3 regions of the Variovorax sp. GW821-FHT09B05 genome follow, and region 2 is predicted to be linked to each of the others. Evidence: predicted binding sites of a transcription regulator. Region 2 holds the regulator's gene; each other region holds the start of a gene.

Region 1 (4,294 bases), on a different contig from region 2:
AACTCGGCGGGGGCTAGATAGGCCATGGGGATCCTTGGGGAGAAGTGGAATGCCGGGGAAGGGGAGCGCGGCTCAGGCCAGCGCGACGAGCACGCGGCCCTCGTGCTCGCGCACCGCATGCGCGCGCACCGAGTGCTCGGGCGCCTCGAGGCATTCGCCGCTGCGCAGGTCGAAGTGGTTCTTGTAGAGCGGCGAGGCGACCACGATGCGGTCGCCGAGGCTGCCGACCAGCCCGCGCGAGAGCACGCTGGCGCCGGCCTTCGGGTCGACGTTGTCGATGGCGTAGAGCGTGGCCTCCTGGCCGACGCGGAAGATCGCCACGTGCACGCCCTCGACCAGCGCGCACACGCCGGTGTCGGGCAGGATGTCGGTGGCCGCGCACACGGCGGTCCAGTGCAGGTCTTGCTGGGTCATGGGGCTTCCTTTTTCGTTGTGCATCAGGCCATCGAGACGTCGGCCGCCTCGCTGCGCTCCTCGGCGCGCGCCGGCCGCTTCTGGCCGCGCTCGCTCACGAACACGATGTGCTCGTCGGGCTTGTCGCTGTTGACGAAGGAGCGGAAGCGCTGGCGCGTGGCCGGGTCGTTGACGGCGGTCTTCCACTCGCACTGGTAGGTGTCGACCACGGCCTGCATCTGGGTCTCGAGCTCGGCGTGGAGGCCCAGCGTGTCCTGCAGCAGCACGCCCTTGAGGTAGTCGAGGCCGCCCTCGAGACTCTCGCGCCAGGTGCTGGTGCGCTGCAGCCGGTCGGCGGTGCGCACGTAGAACATCAGGAAGCGGTCGATCAGGCGGATCAGCTCGGCCTTCGACAGGTCGCTCGCGAGCAGCTCGGCATGGCGCGGCTTCATGCCGCCGTTGCCGCAGACGTAGAGGTTCCAGCCCTTGTCGGTGGCGATCACGCCCACGTCCTTGCCCTGTGCCTCGGCGCATTCGCGCGTGCAGCCCGAGACGCCGAACTTGATCTTGTGCGGCGCGCGCAGGCCCTTGTAGCGGTTCTCGAGCTCGACCGCGAGGCCCACGCTGTCGTCCACGCCGTAGCGGCACCAGGTCGAGCCGACGCAGCTCTTCACCGTGCGCAGCGACTTGCCGTAGGCATGGCCCGACTCGAAGCCGGCCGCGATCAGCTCCTCCCAGATCGCGGGCAGCTGCTCGACGCGCGCGCCGAACATGTCCACGCGCGCGCCGCCGGTGATCTTGGTGTAGAGGCCGTGCTTCTTCGCCACCTGGCCGACCGCGATCAGCCCGTCGGGCGTGACCTCGCCGCCCGGCATGCGCGGCACCACCGAATAGGTGCCGTCCTTCTGGATGTTGCCGAGGAAGTAGTCGTTGCTGTCCTGCAGCGCGGCCAGGTCCTTCTTGAGCACGAACTCGTTCCAGCACGAGGCGAAGATGCTCGCGGCCACGGGCTTGCAGATGTCGCAGCCCAGGCCCTTGCCGTGCCTGGCGAGCAGGTCGGCGAAGCTGCGGATCTCGCCCACGCGGATCAGGTGGTAGAGCTCCTGGCGCGAATAGGGGAAATGCTCGCAGAGGTGGTTGTCGACGGCCATGCCGCGCCTGGCCATCTCCATCTTCATGACCTGCGTGACCAGCGGCACGCAGCCGCCGCAGGTGGCGCCGGCCTTGGTGCAGGCCTTCATCGCGGCCGGGGTGCAGGCGCCCTGGCCCACGGCCTCGCAGATCTGTCCCTTGCTGACGTCGTTGCACGAGCAGATCTGCGCGCTGTCGGGCAGGGCCTCGACGCCCAGGCCCGGCTTCGCCTTGCCGTCGCTCGAGGGCAGGATCAGGAACTCGGGATCTTCCGGCAGTGCGATGCCGTTGAGCGCCATCTGCAGCAGGGTGCCGTATTCGGCGGCATCGCCCACGAGCACGGCGCCGAGCAGCAGCTTGCCGTCCTCGCTGACGACGATCTTCTTGTAGACCTTCTTGCGCTCGTCGATGAACTGGTAGGCGCGCGACTTCGGCGTCCTGCCGTGCGCGTCGCCGATGCTCGCCACGTCCACGCCCATCAGCTTGAGCTTGGTGCTCATGTCGGCGCCGGTGAAGGCGGCCTCGTGCTCGCCCGCGATGTGGCGCGCCGCCACGCGCGCCATGTCGTAGCCGGGCGCGACCAGGCCGAAGGTCTGTTCGTTCCACGAGGCGCATTCGCCGATCGCGTAGACGTTGCGGTCGCTGGTGCGGCAGTGGTCGTCGACCGCCACGCCGCCGCGCGGACCCACGGCCAGCAGGCACTGGCGCGCGAGCTCGTCGCGCGGGCGGATGCCGGCCGAGAACACGATCATGTCGGTCTCGAGGTAGCTGCCGTCGGCGAACACCATGCGATGGCGCGCGGCGGCGCCGTCGACGATCTCCACCGTGTTGCGGCCGGTGTGCACGTGCAGGCCCAGCGCCTCGATGCTCTCGCGCAGCGCGCGGCCGCCGCCCTCGTCGACCTGCACCGCCATCAGCCGCGGCGCGAACTCCACCACGTGGGTCTCGAGGCCCATGTCGCGCAGCGCCTTCGCGCATTCGAGGCCGAGCAGGCCGCCGCCCACCACCACGCCGCTGCGCGAGCGCGCGCCGCATTCCTTCATCGCCTCGAGGTCCTCGATGGTGCGGTAGACGAAGCAGTGGGGCCGGTCGCGGCCCGGCACCGCGGGCACGAAGGGAAAGGAGCCGGTGGCCAGCACCAGCTTGTCGTAGGCCACGACCTCGCCGTCGGCCGTGGTGACGGTGTTGTTGCGCCGCTCGACCGCCACCGCGCGCGCGGCCAGGCGCAGCGTGAAGCCGCTGCGCTCGAAGAAGCCGGGCTCGACCAGCGAGAGGTCTTCGGCCGTCTTGCCCGCGAAGAATTCGGACAGGTGCACCCGGTCGTAGGCCGGCCGGGGCTCCTCGCACAGGACGGTGACTTCCGCGCCGGGAATGCCGAGCGCGTGGAGCTGCTCGAGGAACTTGTGGCCGACCATGCCGTGGCCGATGACTGCGATTTTCATGCTGAGGTCCTGCGGGGGCAGCCGGTCCTCGGATGCAGGCCACCGGGGCTGTCGGGGCGACAGCGGCAGGGGGCCTCCGCGACGGAACGGATGCGAATAATCGGATGGACAAACGAATCCGGCGGCTCATCGCCATCGGCTCGCTCGAACCCCGCCGTCGTTAGCGGAGGCACTGCGGACCCACCCAGGCCGGGAGGTCCGCGATGGGGTCGAGCAATATCCATGCCGCCGAAAAAGACCGGTGGCGGCCCGTGCGCGCACCGCAATCGCACCCAAAGTGGCGCGGCCGCGGTGCGGTGCTGCCCGCATTGGTGCGGTGCCCGAAAGGGTGGCCGCGCGGCGGCGGCGCCGGGCCCGGGGCTTTTTCGTATGCTCGGGTGCCTGCAACGCGGGGCGCACGCCCCCACGAACCTCCGAAGACCCAAGCCATGTGCGGCTCCGAACTCCATTCCCTTCCCGACGGTGTCCAGCGCGTCGCGCGCGTGCTCCAGGACGCCGGCCACCCGCATGCGCCGCGCATGCTCGACGACGCCTGCCGCACCGCGCAGCAGGCGGCCGACGCGCTCGGCATCGCGGTCGGCCAGATCGCCAAGAGCATCATCTTCCGGCGCAAGAGCGACGAGGTCGCGGTGCTGGTCATCACCTCGGGCGACCGGCGCGTCGACGAGAAGAAGGTCGATGCGATCGTCGGCAAGACCGGCCGTGCCGACGCCGACTTCGTGAAGGCGCGCACCGGCTTCACCATCGGCGGCGTGTCGCCCGTGGGCCATGTCACGAAGCCCGTGGTGCTGATCGACCGCGAGCTGTTCCGCTTCGAGGAGATCTGGGCCGCCGCGGGCCATCCGCATGCGGTGTTCCAGCTGCGTCCGCACGACCTCGAGACGCTCACGGGCGCGCCGGTGGCCGACGTGGTGGTGGCCGCGGCGTGAACGTCGCCGAAGCGCAGGCCCTGGCCGACCGCGCCGCGGAACTGCGGGGGCTGGCCGAGCCGGTGCCCTCGCCCTGCAGCTCGGTGTGCCGCATGGACCGGCTCAGCGGCTTCTGCGAGGGTTGCCTGCGCACCATCCCCGAGATCGCGGGCTGGAGCCGCATGGAGGACGACGAGCGGCGGCAGGTCTGGCGCGCGATAGAGTGGCGGGCCCGGGCCGGCATCTGGCGGGCGCCGGCCATCGGAGACATCGACGCATGAAGCACATCGACTTCTACCTGGACTTCATCTCGCCCTATGCCTACCTCGCGTTCGAGCAGCTGCCGCAAACGCTCGAGGGCCTGAGCTACAGCGTGGACTACCGCCCGGTGCTGCTTGGCGCGGTGCTCAAGGCGCACGG
Region 2 (4,294 bases):
TCGTCGGTGGCGGCGAGCGAGTTGGTCACCACGCTGATCTTCACCTGGCGCCGGCGGATCTCGTTCATCACCTCGAGCCCCGCGGCGCCGGGGATCAGGTAGGGCGAGACGATGGTCACCTCGCTGCGCGCGCGACGCATCTGCTCGACCACGTTGTAGCGCACGCTGTCGACGTCGAGCAGCGGCACGCCGCCGTACGAGGCGGTCTTGCCGATCACGCGATCGGGCGAATCGGCATAGGCCTCGGCGGTGGTCCAGATCAGGCCGAGCCGGCCAGCGTCGAGGTCCTCGGCGATCGGGCCGTAGCCCAGCAGGTCGTTGGGCGCGGGCTTCGGCGGCGGCGGCGTGGTGTCGGGGCCGGTGGCGGCCTCGAAGCGGCGTTGCAGTTCGTCGGCAGGCAGCGCGCTCGCCACCACCGATTCGACGGGCCGCACGTAGGGGCTGTTCCAGTACTGGTCGAACAGGCTGCCCAGGCGCGGGACCAGCGCGCCCGTCACGAAGGTGTCGAGGTCGATGAAGTTCTCGCCCGCGGTGCGCCGGAAGTACTGGTTGCCGATGTTGCGCCCGCCCGCCACGGCCATCGCGCCGTCGGCGATGAACAGCTTGTTGTGCATGCGCCGGTTGACGCGGCTGAAGTCGAACAGCGAGGCGGTGAAGCGCGCGAGCAGGCTGCCGCGGCCGGCCGGGAAGGGGTTGAACAGGCGCAGCTCGACGTTGGGCGTGGCCGCGAAGCCGCGCAGCAGCTCGTCCTCGCCCGCGGTGTAGAGGTCGTCCATCAGCACGCGCACCCGCACGCCGCGCTGCGCGGCATCGCGCAGGGTGCGCAGCAGGTAGCGACCGGTCTCGTCGTTCTCGATCTGGTAGTACTGGACGTCGAGCGTGCGCTGGGCCCGGCGCGCGAGCTGGATGCGGGTGTCGAAGGCGAAGTCGCCGCCCGGCATGAGGCGAAAGCCGCTGAGGTCGGGGTCGGGCTGCGCGGCCAGCGCGATGCGCCCGAGCGCGGTGTCCTTCGACACGGCGATGGCCTTGGCGGGGGCGCGCGGAGCTTCGTCGGGCAAGGTGGCGCAACCGGCGGCCAGCAGCGCGGCCGCGATGGCGAACACCCAGGGCCCACAGCGCGACAGCAGGCGTCGGGCCATCGGGGACTTTCTACAGGGCCTTGCGCAGGTTGGCGGGCGCGATGCGCAGCGCCTCGCGGTACTTGGCGACGGTGCGGCGCGCGCACTCGATGCCCTGCTCCTTGAGCATCTCGGAGATCTGGCTGTCCGACAGCGGCTTCTTCACGCTCTCCGAACCGACGAACTGCTTGATCAGCGCGCGCACCGCGGTGCTCGAGGCATTGCCGCCGGTCTCGGTGCCCAGCGCCGAGCCGAAGAAGTACTTGAGCTCGACCGTGCCGAAGGGCGTCGACATGTACTTGGCGGTGGTCACGCGCGAGATGGTGGACTCGTGCAGCCCGAGCTCGTCGGCGATCTCGCGCAGCACCAGCGGGCGCATCGCGAGCTCGCCGTGCACGAAGTAGCTCTTCTGCCGCTCGACGATGGCGTTGCTCACGCGCAGGATGGTGTCGAAGCGCTGCTGGATGTTCTTGATGAACCAGCGCGCCTCCTGCAGCCGCTGCGACAGCGCCTGGCTGCCCTCGCCCTTGTGCGACTTGAGCGCGCCGGCATAGATGTCGTGCACGCGCAGCCGCGGCATCACCTCGGGGTTGAGCATGACGCGGAACTTCACGTTGGTGCCGCGGCCGGTCTTGGTGACGATCACGTCGGGGATGACGATGTTGCGTTCGACGTCGACGAAGCGGCGGCCCGGCTTGGGTTCGAGCCGCGCGATGATCTGCAGCGCCGAACGCACCAGTTCCTCGTTGGTGCGCGTGAGCGTGGCCAGGCGCTTGAAGTCGCGCCGCGCGAGCAACTCCATCGGCTGCTTGCAGATGGCGAGCGCGGTCTTGCGCACCAGCTCTTCTTCCTCGGTCTCGTCCTCGTCAGCCAGCGCGCGCAGCTGGATCGCGAGGCATTCGCCGAGGTCGCGCGCGCCCACGCCCGCGGGCTCCAGGCTCTGCAGCAGGCCGAGCGCGACCTGGAAGTGGTGCACCAGTTCGTCGAACTGGTCGTTGTCGTCGCCAGCGAGGCCCGAGGCCAGCGCCGGCAGCGAATCCTCGAGGTAGCCGTCGTCGTTGAGCGACTCGATCAAGAAGCGCAGCGCGGCGCTGTCGTTCTCGTTGAGCCGCAGGCTCAGCGCCTGGCGGTGCAGGAAGGACTGCAGCGATTCCTGGCTGCGCGCGAGCTCGGTGGCATCGGCGCGCTCGTCGTCGCCGGTGCTGCTGTTGTTGCGCGCGGGCGCGTCGCTGCCCCACTCGCTGTCGTCGGGCGCCATGTCGACGGTGCCGTCGCCTTCCCAGTCGGGCTCGCGCTCGGGCGAGTCGAGGGCCGGCTCGGCCTCGGACGACGAGGCGGTCTCGGTGGACGTGGTCGAAGTCGAAGGCGCGGCGCTCGCGTAGTCGCTCTCTGCCTCGCGCTCGGTGTCCTCGCGCGGCGCGGGCGTGTCGGCGGCGTCGAGGCCGAACTCCTCGCGCGCGGCTTCCTCGGCGGTGCGCTCGAGGAAGGGGTTCTCGTCGAGCATCTGCTCGACCTCCTGGCTCAGTTCGAGCGTGGAGAGCTGCAGCAGCCGGATCGACTGCTGCAGCTGAGGCGTCAGCGCGAGATGCTGCGAAACGCGCAGCGACAAGCCTTGTTTCATGCCCTCAGGAAATGACTTGCACGAGGGTCATCACATCCGGAAGTGCTCGCCCAGGTAGACCCGGCGCACTTCGGCGTTGTCGACGATCTCCGAGGGCGTGCCCTGTGCCAGCACATGGCCGTCGCTGATGATGAAGGCGTGGTCGCAGATGCCCAGCGTCTCGCGCACGTTGTGGTCGGTGATCAGCACGCCGATGCCGCGTTCCTTCAGGAAGCTGATGATGCGCTGGATCTCGATCACCGCGATCGGGTCGATGCCGGCGAAGGGTTCGTCGAGCAGGATGAAGCGCGGCTGGGTGGCCAGCGCGCGCGCGATCTCGACGCGGCGGCGTTCGCCGCCCGACAGCGCGAGCGCGGGCGAATCGCGCAGGTGGTCGACGCGCAGGTCGGCCAGCAGCTCCGACAGGCGCTCTTCCATGCGCTGCTTCGACAGCGCCTGCGGCCGGCCGTTGGCATCGGGCTCGCGCTGCAGCTCGAGCACCGCGCGCACGTTCTCCTCGACCGTGAGCTTGCGGAAGATCGAGGCCTCCTGCGGCAGGTAGCTCAGGCCCATGCGCGCGCGGCGGTGGATCGGCATGTGGGCGATCGGCTCGCCGTCGATGGAGATCTCGCCCGCGTCGGCGCGCACCAGCCCGACGATCATGTAGAACGAGGTGGTCTTCCCGGCGCCGTTGGGCCCGAGCAGTCCGACCACTTCGCCCTTCTGCACGTCGAGCGAGACGTCCTTGACCACCTTGCGGCTGCCATAGCTCTTCTGCAGGCCGCGCGCGACGAGGCGGCTGCCCGGCACGCCGTTGGCTTCCTGGGTTCCGGCGGCTTCGATCACTTGCGTTCTTCCCCTTCGCCGCTCAGCGTGGTGGTGGAGCGCAGTCCGGCGCCCGGTGCCGGCGTGGGTGCCGGGGCCGCGGGACGGCGCGTGGCCGGCGCCGAGGCGCCGGGCGCACCCGGTGCGGCGGGCGCGGCCGACTTCGGCGTGAGGATGGCCTTGACGCGGCCACCGCCACCTGGCGCCGACACGCCGGCGTTGGGCGGCACGGTCGAGCCGTTGACGGTGTAGGTGTCGTTGCTCTGGTCGTAGACGATCAGCGCGCCGCTGCTCTCGTCGTTGGGCGTGGCGCCGACCAGGCGGCGCATGACGGCGCGGCGGATGAACTTGACGTTGTCGGCACGGCTGTCGTACTCGATGACCTCGGACTCGCCCTCGATCCACTCGTCGCCGTTGCCGTTGCGCTTCTGCTTGTAATAGGCGAGCTTGCCGGGCGCCGCGGTGACCACGCCGTACTGGTAGCCCTCGGGGTCCTGGCGCACGTCGATGCGCGCGCCGCGGATGATGATGGTGCCCTTGGTGACCACCACGTTGCCGGTGAAGACGCTGGTCTGCTTGAGATCGTCGTAGCGCATCGAATCGGATTCGATGTTCATCGGCTTGGTCCGGTCGGCCGTTTCGGCCAGGGCAGCGGCGGCGGAGCCGGCCAGCAGCAGCGCGGCCAGCACGAGGCGACCGGTGCGGCGAAGGGAGGAGGTGGGGTGAGAGTGCGATGTCATAGAGGCACGAA
Region 3 (4,294 bases), on a different contig from region 2:
TCTGCGCCACGGTGAAGGGCCGCACCAGCTTGAAATGCTGGTGGACCATGCCGATGCGCTGGCGCGCCGCATCGCGCGGACCGGCGAAGCGCACCGCGTTGTCGTCGACCAGCAGCTGGCCCGCCTCGGGCGCATAGAGGCCGGCCGCGATGTTCATCAGCGAGGACTTGCCCGCGCCGTTCTCGCCGAGCAGCGCATGCACCTCGCCCCAGCGCGCGGCGAAGTGCGCGTCGGTCAGCGCCGCGAAGCCGTCGAAGGATTTGCGGATGCCGGTGAGTTCGAGCGCGTTGGGCATGGGGGCGGAACTCCTCGCGGCCTACTTCTGCGTGACCACGCCCTTGACGAACCAGTCCATCTTCCAGAGGTCGGCATCGGACAGCACGGCGCCCTTGGCCACGCGCTCCTTGCCGTCGCGGTCGGCCAGCGGGCCGGCGTAGATCTGCTTGCCCTTCATGAGCGCGTCGCGCTCCGCGGTGATCAGCGCGGCCTTGTCCTTGGGCACGGCCGGGCCGAAGCCCGCGATGTCGGTGCCGCCGTCCTTCATCGAAATGAAGGCGCCGTACTCGGCGGGTTTCCAGTTGCCGGCCATGACCTTCTTGAGCTCGGGCGTCAGGAAGCGGTCCCACACCCAGACCGAGGAGCACAGCGTGGCCTTGGGCGCGAACTGGCGCAGGTCGCGGTGGTGGCCGGTGCCGTAGACGCCACGCTCCTGCGCGACGATCTGCGGCGTGGGGCTGTCGACGTGCTGGCCGATCACGTCGGCGCCCTGGTCGATCAGCGCGGCGGCGGCCGCGCGTTCCTTCACGGGGTCGTTCCACGCGCCGGTGTAGATCACGTTGACGGTGGCGTTGGGGTTCATCTTCTGCGCGCCGAGCGCGAAGGCGTTGATGGTCCAGTTCACCACGCCGAAGGGATTGGCCGCGACGAAGCCCAGCTTGCCGCTCTTGGAAGCCGCGCCCGCGGCCATGCCGCACAGGTACTGGCTCTCGTAGGTGCGGCCGTAGAAGGATTCGAGGTTGCGGCCGTTGGTGGTGCCCGAGCCGTTGAGGAAGGCGACGTCGGGGTACTTGGCGGCCAGGTCCTTGAAGCTGTCGGAGTAGCCGAAGGCCGTGCCGATGACGATGTTGGCGCCGCGCTGGATGAACTTCTCGGCCGCGGGCTTGATGGCCGAGGCGTCCTCGGGCACGTTCTCGACGAACTGGATCTTCTGGCCGAGTTCCTTCTCGATCTTCACGCGCGCTTCGTCGAAGGCCTGGGTCCAGCCGCCGTCGTTCTTGGGGCCGAAGTAGAGCATCGCGATCTTGGGCTTGTCCTTGAGCGTGAAGCCATCGGCGGCGGCCGCGGGCAGCGCCGCGAGGGACGCTGCGCCCGCCGCGAAGGTCAGGGCGAGGCAGGAAACGGGAGTGCGCGGCATGGAGCAACCTTTCGAGAGAGGCATGGCGGAAGGGGCCGGGAAGAAGAAGGAGAGCGAGCAGGCGCGAGGAGGCCGCGGGCGCGTCACAGCATGAAGTTGATGCGGAACACGTTGCCCTCGGGATCGAGCAGCACCGACTGGTACCAGTCGTAGTAGGTGCGGTAGGGCGCCTTGACGAGCGTGGCGCCGGCCTCGAGCGCGATCGGCACCATCCGGTCGACCTCGTCCTGGCTGTCGACGTCGATGTTGAGCAGGAACTTCACGCCGCGCGTGTCGGCGAACTCGGCGAGCTGCAGCAGTTCGTAGACATCGAGCGCGTTGAAGCCCAGGCTCGACTTGCCGGTGTCGAGGCCGCGGAAGATCGGCGATCGGATCGCCTCGATCTCGGGGAAGCCGAACACGCGCTGGTAGAAGCCGCTGAGCGCGACCACGTCCTTCGCGAAGACGTTGACGTAGGACAGGTGGGCCATGTGCTCTACGCCGTCACCTTGGTGCCGCCGAAGGTCGTCTGCTTGACGAACTTCGAGGTCAGGTGGTCGCCCGAGGAGATCGGCGCGTACTTCGGTTGTTCGCCGGGCGCGAGGCAGCTCGGCAGGCACTCGACCATCGCGTCGTAGTTGGGCTGGTGGAAGAACACCAGCGACTGCCGGCGGTTGGTGCTCGCCACCTCGAAGGGCGGGTTGATCACGCGGTGCAGCGTCGACACCCACTGGTCGTTGGTCCACTGCATCATCAGGTCGGCGATGTTGACGACCAGGCCGCCCTCGACCTGCGGCACGTCGACCCACTGGCCGGCCTTGTTGAACACCTGCAGGCCCTTGTCGTCGGGCAGCACGATGGTGAGGCTGCCGTAGTCGCTGTGCGCGCCCGCGCGCAGTTGGCCCGGCAGCGGCTGCTCGCGCTGCGGCGGATAGCTCAGCACGCGGAACATGCTGATGTGGCGGTCGATCTTGTCGTCGAAGAAGCGCTCGGGCAGCGCGAGGCCGAGCGCGAACACGCGCATCAGCGAGCGCGAGAGATCGCTCATCGCCTCGAAGTAGCCCTCGTAGGCTTCGCGGAAGCCCTCGATCGGCGGCCAGCTGTTGGGCTCGAAGTGCGGGCCTGCGGCGGGACCGCGGTGGTAGTCGTCGTCGGGCACGTTCGAGGGGCCGATCGAGAACGACTCCTTGAGGTCGCCCGGTGCCGCTTCCTCGAGGCTGTACGAGAGGCCTTCCTCGCCGACCGCGCTGTAGCCGCGCACCGCGTCCTCGCGCGGGCGGTCGACCTTGCGCTTCTCGGCCAGGGGCAGCTCGAAGAAGCGCCGCGACAGCGAGGCCACGCGTTCGATCAGCTCGGGTGCGATGCCGTGGTTGGTGATCACGAGGAAGCCGATGCTGCGGCAGGCTTCGTCGACTTTGTGCGCGACCTCGGCCTTGCCTTCGGCGGTGCCGGCGAAGTACGGCGCGAGATCGATGATGGGAACGGACAGCAGGGTCATGGCGAATGGCTCCATGGGCTTGGCATGCCTTTCGCCATGCAACGTCTGTGCCAGTTGGACCAAATGGACAAATCGCTTTCGTCGCGTCAGCATGGTGCGCGCCGAGGCCTGGTCAACACCGGCGCGACGCGGTGCGATGCATCGCGGCCTTACAGTGGTGCGCGTTCCGAACCAACGACCGACGAAGACAGAAAGAGCGAGGGAAGATGCCGAAGACCAAGGCGCTGGCCGCGGCCAGCCACAGCGAGAAGCCGAGCCGCAAGCCCGCCGTGCGCAGCGCGTCGGCGGTGAACCGGCGGCTGCGCCAGATCGAGAACAAGCGCAGCGCGATCCTGGGTGCGGCGCTCGGGCTGTTCTCGCGCTTCGGGCTGCACGGCACCTCGATCGACCAGGTGGCCGCGCGCGCCGACGTGTCGAAGAGCAACCTGCTCTACTACTTTGCGAACAAGGAAGAGCTCTACGTCAACGTGCTGCGCGACCTGCTCGCGCTGTGGCTCGAGCCGCTGCGCGGCTTCAGCGCCGAGCAGGATCCGCGCGAGGCGATCGGCGACTACATCCGCCGCAAGCTCGTGATCTCGCGCGACCGGCCCGATGCCTCGCGCCTGTTCTGCCTCGAGATGATCCAGGGCGCGCCGCTGCTGCGCGACGAGCTCGATCGCGAGCTGCGCACGCTGGTGGAGAAGAAATCCGAAGTGATCCGCGCCTGGGTCGAGGCCGGCAAGCTCGCGCCGGTCGATCCGCCGCACCTGATCTTCGCGCTGTGGGCGATCACGCAGCACTACGCCGACTTCGGCGTGCAGGTGCAGGCGCTGTCGGGTCACACGCTGGAAGACGAGGGCTTCTTCGAGCGCACCGTGGAGAACGTGCAGCGCATCGTGCTGCAGGGCATCGAGCCGCGTTGAGTTCGCGGCTTCAGTGCGGCGGCGCCGCGATCTCGTGATAACGCCGATCGAAGTAGATCAGCCCCTGCGCCGCGCCGCCGATGGCGATGGCCACGGCTTCGCAGAACAGCACGTCGTGCGTGCCCGCGCTGGTGGCGTGCATCACGCGGCAGTCGAAGGAGACGGCCGCGTCCTCGAGCATCGGCGAGCCGGTGGCATCGCGGCGCCAGCGGCCGGCGGCGAAGCGCTCGTCCATCGGCGTGCGGCCGCCGAACAGCGCGGACAGCGACTGGTGGCCCGCGGCGAGCACGTTCACGCACAGCACGCCGTTGGCCTTGAAGGCCGGGTACACCGAGGCCGAGCGGTTGAGGCACACGAGCAGGGTCGGCGGCTCGTCGGTCACGCTGCAGACGGCCGAGGCCGTGAAGCCGGCGCGGCCCGCGGGACCGTCGGTGGTGATGATGTTGACGGCCGCGCCGAGTCGCGCCATCGCGTTGCGGTAGTCGGCTTTCTGCAGGCCGG

Evidence for each region. Region 2 encodes sigma-54, which starts transcription at its own class of promoters, with help from an activator protein. Its sites were predicted from a motif close to TGGCANGNAANCTGCTTT; they were not measured.
Region 1: the regulator sigma-54 is predicted to act here: its motif matches at 3,177-3,194, upstream of nirB (nitrite reductase large subunit NirB).
Region 3: the regulator sigma-54 is predicted to act here: its motif matches at 2,927-2,944, upstream of AC07RM_RS36775 (isopenicillin N synthase family dioxygenase).

The regions. Positions count from the first base shown of each region.
Region 1 covers NZ_JBWKPN010000012.1:198,450-202,743, reverse strand. The annotation lists gene AC07RM_RS28385 (formate/nitrite transporter family protein) at 1-26, opposite strand, end outside; gene nirD (nitrite reductase small subunit NirD) at 73-414, opposite strand; gene nirB (nitrite reductase large subunit NirB) at 438-2,966, opposite strand; gene AC07RM_RS28370 (YbaK/EbsC family protein) at 3,395-3,895, shown strand; gene AC07RM_RS28365 (DUF1289 domain-containing protein) at 3,892-4,155, shown strand; gene AC07RM_RS28360 (2-hydroxychromene-2-carboxylate isomerase) at 4,152-4,294, shown strand, end outside.
Region 2 covers NZ_JBWKPN010000021.1:50,197-54,490, reverse strand. The annotation lists gene AC07RM_RS36065 (phospholipase D family protein) at 1-1,139, opposite strand, end outside; gene AC07RM_RS36060 (RNA polymerase factor sigma-54) at 1,150-2,739, opposite strand; gene lptB (LPS export ABC transporter ATP-binding protein) at 2,770-3,564, opposite strand; gene lptA (lipopolysaccharide transport periplasmic protein LptA) at 3,561-4,283, opposite strand.
Region 3 covers NZ_JBWKPN010000022.1:68,407-72,700, reverse strand. The annotation lists gene AC07RM_RS36790 (ABC transporter ATP-binding protein) at 1-295, opposite strand, end outside; gene AC07RM_RS36785 (BMP family ABC transporter substrate-binding protein) at 317-1,414, opposite strand; gene AC07RM_RS36780 (VOC family protein) at 1,498-1,884, opposite strand; gene AC07RM_RS36775 (isopenicillin N synthase family dioxygenase) at 1,890-2,891, opposite strand; gene rutR (HTH-type transcriptional regulator RutR) at 3,098-3,793, shown strand; gene rutF (NADH-dependent FMN reductase RutF) at 3,804-4,294, opposite strand, start outside.